2 regions of the Streptomyces sp. NPDC017979 genome follow, and region 1 is predicted to be linked to the other one. Evidence: riboswitches for the same ligand, from Rfam matches in the RefSeq annotation. Region 1 holds a riboswitch; the other holds the start of a gene.

Region 1 (4,004 bases):
TAAGCGACACAAGTACGCCACACATTGGCTGCTTCTTATCGAGCCCGGGCGCAATTCGATACGTGGGCGAGAGCGTTCGGCGAAGGGGCGTTCCCCAACTGTAGCGTGCTCAACCCTGCAGAATTGCCCCCTCCGGATGTCTCACGGAGGGGGCAATGCAACTGACTCTGGGTAATACGGCTGACTCTCGGTGACGCCGACCGCCCGCGCGGGCGGGGGCGGCGGTCCGGGTCTCAGCCGCCGGCGACCGCGGGGATGATCGAGATGCCGGCGCCGTCCGGCGTGGCGGTCTCCAGGCCCTGCTCGAAGCGGACGTCGTCGTCGTTGACGTACACGTTGACGAAGCGGCGCAGCTTGCCCTGGTCGTCCAGGACGCGGGCGGCGATCCCCGTGTGGTTCTTCTCCAGGTCGGCGATGACCTCGGCGAGGGTCGCGCCCTCGGCGGGCACCTCGGCCTGGCCGCCGGTGTAGGTGCGCAGGATGGTCGGGATGCGGACGTTGACGCTCATGGGTGCCTCTTTCGGGGCCGGTGCAGGGCCGGTACGGGGGCGGGCGGAGGGAACGGAGGGGCTGGCGGGACCTGTCGCGGTCAGCCGGCCAGACCGGCGGCGCGGAAGGCGTCCAGGCTCGGCCGGATCGTCGCCGACGGACCGGTGGTGCCGGCGACCGCGTCCAGCGTCTTGAGGCCGTCGCCGGTGTTGAGGACGACGGTGGTGAGCGTCGGGTCGAGCACGCCCGCCTCCAGCAGCTTCTTGGTGACGCCGACCGTCACGCCGCCCGCGGTCTCCGCGAAGATCCCCTCCGTGCGGGCGAGCAGCTTGATCGCCTCGACGACCTGCTCGTCGGTGACGTCCTCGACCACGCCCCCGGTGCGGCGGGCGATGTCCAGGACGTACGGGCCGTCCGCCGGGTTGCCGATGGCGAGCGACTTCACGATGGTGTCGGGCTTGACCGGCCGCACGACGTCGTGGCCCGCCTTGAAGGCGGCGGAGACCGGGGAGCAGCCCTCGGCCTGCGCGGCGATGATCCGGTACGGGCGGTCCTCGACCAGACCCAGCTTGATCAGCTCCTGGAGCCCCTTGTCGATCTTGGTGAGCTGGGAGCCGGAGGCGACGGGGACGACGATCTGGTCCGGGATGCGCCAGCCGAGCTGCTCGCAGATCTCGTACGCGAGGGTCTTGGAGCCCTCGGCGTAGTACGGGCGCAGGTTGACGTTCACGAAGCCCCAGCCCTCGCCGATCGGGTCGCCGATCAGCTCGGAGCAGAAGCGGTTCACGTCGTCGTAGGTGCCCTCGATGCCGACCAGCTCGCCCCCGTAGACCGCGGCCATGACGACCTTGCCCTGCTCCAGGTCGTGCGGGATGAAGACGCAGGAGCGCAGCCCGGCGCGGGCCGCGGCGGCGCCCACCGCGCCGGCGAGGTTGCCGGTGGAGGAGCAGGAGAGGGTGGTGAAGCCGAAGGCGCGGGCGGCCTCGACGGCGATGGCGACGACGCGGTCCTTGAAGGAGTGCGTCGGGTTGCCGGAGTCGTCCTTGACGTAGAGCCCGCCGGTGACGCCCAGCTCGGCGGCGAGCCGGTCGGCCTGCACGAGCTTGGTGAAGCCGGGGTTCACGTTCGGCTTGTCGGCGACGTCGGCGGGGACGGGCAGCAGGGGTGCGTAGCGCCAGATGTTGGCCGGTCCGGCCTCGATGCGCTTGCGCAGCTCCTCCGGGTCGCCCGTGGGCAGGTCGTACGCGATCTCCAGCGGGCCGAAACAGGCGGCGCAGGCGAAGATCGGGCCGAGCGGGAAGCGCTCGCCGCACTCGCGACAGGAGAGCGCTGCGGCGGGGCCGAGGTCGGGGGTGGTGGTCGCGGTGCTTGCGGCGGTCTGCACAGCCATGGAGGCGAGGCCCTTTCTCCTCATCTTCCTCATGGCGCATTTCGCCATGAGACGGATTTGGCACCTTCCCTAGCCGGGAGCCTCGCGACGCTGCGGCGCTTGGGCGCACTGCACGACGGAGACCGGCTGGAGGGTTGCCGGGGCTTCAACGGGCCGTATCCCTCTGCCCCTCTGGATGAGCGGTATTCGATTGTGAACGGCGGGGTGGAACGCATCGAACGAGTCGATCGCGACGTTCAACCATGGGGCCGTTCGGCGCGGGGACCCCGACATGCGATGGCCATCCGCGTTGTTCAAGACTGTAACCGAAGGTCCGGGCGGTTGAGATAGTCGTCCGAACCGCGAGATGGGTCACAGCGGGCGCCGGACGGTTCGACGGCGGGCCGCACGGACGGAGGAGTTGGGGGCACGTGCTCGATGAGGTGGAGCGGTGGCTGGCGACGCGTTCCTGGTCGGCGGCGGACCGTCCGCTGAGCGCCCTGGTCGCGGCCAAGCGGGGGACGACGGTCAGCGTGGTCCTGCCCGCCCTCGACGAGGAGGCCACCGTCGGGGAGATCGTCCGGGTGATCCGCCGGGAGCTGATGGAGCGGGTGCCGCTCGTGGACGAGTTGGTGGTGGTCGACTCCGGGTCCACGGACCGTACGGGCGAGGTGGCCGCGGCGGCGGGCGCACGGGTGGTCCACCGGGACGAGGTCCTGCCGCGGATCCCTGCACTGCCGGGCAAGGGCGAGGTGCTGTGGCGCTCCCTGATGGTCACGCGCGGTGACGTCGTCTGTTTCGTCGACGCGGATCTGCGGGACTTCTCCGCGGACTTCGTCTCCGGGATCGTCGGCCCGCTGCTGACCAATCCGCAGGTGCAGTTCGTCAAGGCGATGTACGACCGACCACTTGGCGAAACCGCAGGTCAGGGCGGCCGGGTGACGGAGCTGGTGGCGCGCCCGCTGCTCAATCTGCACTGGCCGCAGCTCGCCGGCTTCGTGCAGCCGCTGGGCGGCGAGTACGCGGCGCGGCGCTCGCTGCTGGAGCGGCTGCCCTTCCCCGTCGGTTACGGAGTGGAGCTGGGTCTGCTGGTCGACGCGCTGCACACGGTGGGGCTCGACGCGCTCGCGCAGGTCGACGTGGGGACGCGCAAGCACCGGCACCAGGACGGGCAGGCACTGGGGCGGATGGCGGCGGCGATCTACCGGACCGCGCAGCTTCGGCTGTCCCGCGGGCACTTGGTGCGGCCGGCGCTGACCCAGTTCGAGCGGGGCGAGGACGGCTTCGTACCGCGCACGCACGCGGTGGACACGGAGGAGCGGCCGCCGATGCGGGAGATCGACGAGTACGCGGCGCGTCGTGCCGCCTAGTGGACGGTTTATATCCGAAAATCCTATATGTGTATGCGACTGAGCAACGTGTGACACCGGAGCTGACCGCACGGCTGACCCCGCGGCGAACGGGCCCCGCGCTGCCCCGACCGCTGAGACGTCGACGGGCCCTGCGGCTCACGGGGCTGCTGGCCCTGCTGGTCCTCGTCGTGGCCGCCGTCGCGGGGGCCGCGGCGCCGCCCGCGCCCTCGGGTCCGCAGCTCTGGCTGCTGGGCGGGCTGGTGGTGGCGCTGGCGGCGGCGTGCGCGGTGGCCTTCGCGGCGACCCGCACCCGACGCACCCCGCCGAAGGGGTAGCTCGGGGCGAAAACCCGCCCCGGGCGCCCCGGGAGTCGCGGGAGCCGGCGGGCGTCGCCGGAGCCGGCTGAAACCCCACCGGCGACAAGACGCCACTCGACCGTATGTGCGTTTGCCGGCCGGGGCTGCGGGCTAAGTTCTGGCACATGGCTGCCGAACCTTCCGCCACTCCGTCCCGCGCCCGGATCCTGGTCGCTTCCAACCGCGGGCCCGTCTCGTACGCCCTCCTGGACGACGGCGGGCTCGACGCCAAGCGCGGCGGCGGCGGGGTGGTGTCCGGGCTGTCCGCGATCGGCGCCCGCGAGGACTCGCTCTGGGTCTGCTCCGCCCTCGGCGACGGCGACCGCGAGGCGGTGCGGCGCGGGGTCGGCGAAGCGGGCGTCCTGATGCTCGACATCGCCCCCGACGTCCACTCCGACGCGTACAACGGCATCGCGAACTCGGTGCTCTGGTTCGTCC
Region 2 (4,004 bases), on a different contig from region 1:
CAGGGTGAAGGCGCAGGCCACGGGGGTGGCCGACGCCCGGATGGCGCCGATCATGGCGGGTGTGCTCGCCCGGCGCGGCTCGTCGGCGCTGGTCTTCCGCGGGGACGACGGGCTGGACGAGCTGACGACGACGGCCACGTCCACGGTGTGGATCGTGCGGGACGGCACGGTCCGCGAGGAGCGCTTCGACCCGCGGGACGTCGGCATCGACGTGGTGCCGGTGTCGGAGCTGCGGGGCGCTGACGCGTCGTACAACGCGGAGGTCGCGCACCGCGTGCTGGCCGGTGAACGCGGCCCGGTGCGGGACGCGGTCCTGCTGAACGCGGCGGCGGCGCTGGTGGCGCTGGAGCCGGGCGACGCACCGCTGCCGGAGCAGATCGCGGCGGCGATGGGGCGGGCGGCGGAGGCGGTGGACTCGGGCGCGGCCTCGGACGCGCTGGCGCGCTGGGTGCGCGCCACGAACGCGTCGTAGCGCCCGGGTCGGTGCACTGACGCTGCGGGCGTCGTCGCCGTCGTGCCCTCGTGCCGAACGGGGTGCGCGGCGACGGCGTCCGCGGTTCCGTCGTGCCCAGGGGCATGGCGCGTCCTCCTGGACGCGTGCGCGGCATGAGGGGCCGTGCCGGAGGGCGGGCCTGTGCGCGGGCTCCGTGGCCCGCGTTGCAGACGATCAGGACGTCGCTGGGCGCCCGCAGGTCAGCGGCCCATGCGTCGCTGTGCGTCGAAGCGGCGCAGCACCCTCACCAGACGCCACACCCCGGCGGTCGCTCCGAGCAGCGCGCCGCCGACCAACACGCCCTCCTTGACCGAACCGGTGACGCCGAAGGCCAGCGCGAGGGCCCAAGGGACCGCGAACACCGCCGCGGCCAGCGCCACACCCGTCACCAGGGCGAAGACGATCTCCACCGTCATCGCGTCCTTCTCGTGCCGCGACTCGCGCCCCATGCCCATGCTGCAAGTTTCACATCGGGGTAGAGCCGTGGCCCCCCTCCAGACCCAACTGGGCCTGGAATGGGGATGGTTGTTTCTAAAATTGCATTGGTCTATACCTTGACCGCGCCCCGCCCGGGGCGCTTGGGTGTGCGTAACCACCCCCCAACACGGCGTGTCTGGTCGCCTCGGTGTCCCACTGGGGCTACCAGGCATGTCCTCGGACGCACGAAAGGTCACTGGACCGTGCTCAGAACCCGAATGAAAGCCCTGATGGCCTCCGTGCTCGCGGCGGGCTCGCTGCTGGCGACGGCCCTGGTGCCGACCGCCACCGCCGCCCCCGCCGCCGCCCCGGTCGACGAGTGCGCCGTCGCCCCCGCCTGGGCCGCCGGCCAGAACTACCGCGTGGGCGACATCGTCAAGTACACCGACGGCAGCATCTACATCGCCGAGCGGGCCAACCCCGGGTACAACCCGGTGGTGAGCACCTACTACTGGGACCCGTACACCTGCGGCACGGGCGGCAACCCCGACCCGAACAGCTTCGTGGTGAGCGAGGCGCAGTTCAACCAGATGTTCCCGCGCCGGAACCCCTTCTACACGTACAAGGGCCTCACCGACGCCATGAAGGCGTTCCCGGCGTTCGCCCACACCGGCAACGACACGATGCGCAAGCAGGAGGCCGCGGCCTTCCTCGCCAACATCAGCCACGAGACCGGCGGGCTGTACTACATCAAGGAGATCGACGAGCGGAACTACCCGCTCTACTGCGACCGCAGCCAGCCCTACGGCTGCCCCGCGGGCCAGGCCAAGTACTACGGCCGCGGCCCGATCATGCTGAGCTGGAACTTCAACTACAAGACCGTGGGCGACTGGTTGGGCATCGACCTGCTCAACAACCCCGACCTCGTTGAGACCGACCCGGCCATCTCCATGATGACGGCGCTCTGGTACTGGAACACCCAGGACGGCCCCGGCCCGGTGACCGCGCACGACGCGATGATCAGCGGCGCCGGCTTCGGCCAGACCATCCGTGCGATCAACGGTGCGCTCGAATGCGACGGCGGTCACCCCGCGCAGGTCCAGAGCCGCGTGAACCGCTACAAGAACTTCACCCAGATCCTGGGCGTGCCGGCGGGCTCGAACCTCTCCTGCTGACCCAGGACAGCGCCTGAGCCCTGCGCGCCACTTCCGCCCCGGCCCCGTCATCTCGGCGCCGGGGCGACGTGCTGCCCGGCCGCGGGTTGCTCGCGCAGCCCTTTGCGCCGCTGACGTACTCGCCGTTTCCCCGCGGGGGCGTTGTCCGGGATGCGGACGTGGTTGCGGGGGCGGGCCGGGTCGCATACGGTTTGCGCAGGTCATGAGTGACAGCGACTACGGCCCCGGCCCGCTGTCCGGCAACCCTCCGTCCGTGGCGGGGTGCCCCGGGTGAAGACCAGGCCGTGGGCAGCGAGGTCCGCGGCAAGCGCGGACCCCTGCGAACCCTGGGGTCCTGGTCCTCAAGGGAGCAGCCTCGTGAGCAAGCGAATGCGATAGGGCCTCGTAGGCCCCTTCTTCATCACCCCTCCGCGACACCGCGCCCAGCGCGCCGAGTGCGCAAGTGCGCCCCGCGGAGCCCGTCCTGAAGCCATTCCCCTTCGCTGCGCCCCACCGGGAGATTCCGCCATGTCCGCATGCCCGAACACCGCCGCCGCCACTGCCGCCGACAGCGACTGCGCCGCCCTGCCCGTACTCGGCCGGGACGTCACCGTGCCGCTGGTGACCGGCGGGGAGGTCACGTACGCGGCCCTCGACTACGCGGCCAGCGCCCCCGCGCTCCAGCGGGTGTGGGACGACGTCGCCGCGTACGCCCCGTACTACGGCAGCGTGCACCGCGGCGCCGGCTACCTCTCCCAGCTCTCCACCGACCTCTTCGAGAACAGCCGGGAGACCGTCGCGGAGTTCCTGGACTGCCGCGAGGGCGACCAGGTGGTGTTCACCCGCTCCACCACCGACTCGCTCAACCTCCTCGCGGCCGTGCTCCCCGCCGACTGCGAGGTGTTCGTCTTCGAGACCGAGCACCACGCCTCCCTGCTGCCCTGGCAGGAGGCGCGGGTGACGTACCTGAACGCGCCGCGCACCCCGGAGCAGGCCGTCAGCACGTTGGAGCGCGCGCTCGCCGACCGCGACCCGTACGGGCCCGCGCTGGTCTGTGTGACGGGTGCGTCGAACGTGACCGGTGAGCTGTGGCCGGTGAAGGAGCTCGCCGCCGCCGCCCACGCGCACGGCGCCCGCATCGTGCTGGACGCGGCCCAACTCGCCCCGCACCACCCGGTGTCCGTGCGCGAGCTGGACGTCGACTACGTCGCCTTCTCGGGCCACAAGCTGTACGCCCCGTTCGGCTCCGGGGTGCTGGCGGGCCGTGCGGACTGGCTGCGCGAGGCCCGGCCCTACCTCGCCGGCGGCGGCGCGTCGCGCAAGGTCGCCCGGCGCGCGGACGGCGGCGTGGAGGTCGAGTGGCACACCACCGCCGCCCGCCACGAGGCCGGTTCGCCGAACGTCATCGGGGTGTACGCGATCGCCGCCGCCTGCCGCGCGCTCACCGAGGCCGGCTTCGACTCCCTCGTCGCCCGGGAGCAGGAGTCGGTGGCCCGGGTGCGCGCGGGCCTCGCCGAGGTGCCGCAGGTGAAGGTGTTGTCCCTGTTCGGGGACGACGCACCCCGGGTCGGCGTGATCTCCTTCGTCGTCGAGGGGTGGAACAGCTCCCACTTCGCCGCCGCGCTCTCCGCCGAGTACGGCATCGGGGTGCGCGACGGCCTGTTCTGCGCCCACCCCCTGGTCCGCACCCTGCTCGGCAGCGACCCCGAGGAGCCGGGCGAGTGCGGCGCCCCCGAGGCCGAGCCGGGCGAGCGTTCGCTGAACGCGATCCGGGTCAGCTTCGGCGCCGGTACGCCCGACGAGCACCTGGAGCGCTTCGTACGGGCCGTGGGCGAGCTGGTCACCGACGGCGCGCGGTGGAGCTACCGCACCGAGGACGGCCGCTGCGTGCCGGACCCGACCGCGGGCCCGGCCGCCGCGCCGACCGGCTGACGCTCCGG

The links. A riboswitch is a leader RNA that binds a small molecule or an ion and turns the genes downstream of it on or off. The one in region 1 is predicted to bind S-adenosylmethionine.
Region 2: linked by a shared signal. The riboswitch ahead of ACH4E8_RS12540 (aminotransferase class V-fold PLP-dependent enzyme) and the one ahead of thrC (threonine synthase) in region 1 are both predicted to bind S-adenosylmethionine.

What each region holds. Positions count from the first base shown of each region.
Region 1 covers NZ_JBIRGU010000002.1:161,713-165,716, reverse strand. The annotation lists gene ACH4E8_RS06700 (MoaD/ThiS family protein) at 234-509, opposite strand; gene thrC (threonine synthase) at 590-1,879, opposite strand; SAM riboswitch class I at 1,897-2,061, opposite strand; gene ACH4E8_RS06690 (glucosyl-3-phosphoglycerate synthase) at 2,290-3,228, shown strand; gene ACH4E8_RS06685 (hypothetical protein) at 3,279-3,545, shown strand; gene ACH4E8_RS06680 (trehalose-6-phosphate synthase) at 3,692-4,004, shown strand, end outside.
Region 2 covers NZ_JBIRGU010000003.1:682,103-686,106, forward strand. The annotation lists gene trpD (anthranilate phosphoribosyltransferase) at 1-472, shown strand, start outside; gene ACH4E8_RS12530 (DUF6332 family protein) at 694-948, opposite strand; gene ACH4E8_RS12535 (glycoside hydrolase family 19 protein) at 1,174-2,085, shown strand; SAM riboswitch class IV at 2,284-2,401, shown strand; gene ACH4E8_RS12540 (aminotransferase class V-fold PLP-dependent enzyme) at 2,593-3,996, shown strand; gene ACH4E8_RS12545 (glycerate kinase) at 3,927-4,004, opposite strand, start outside.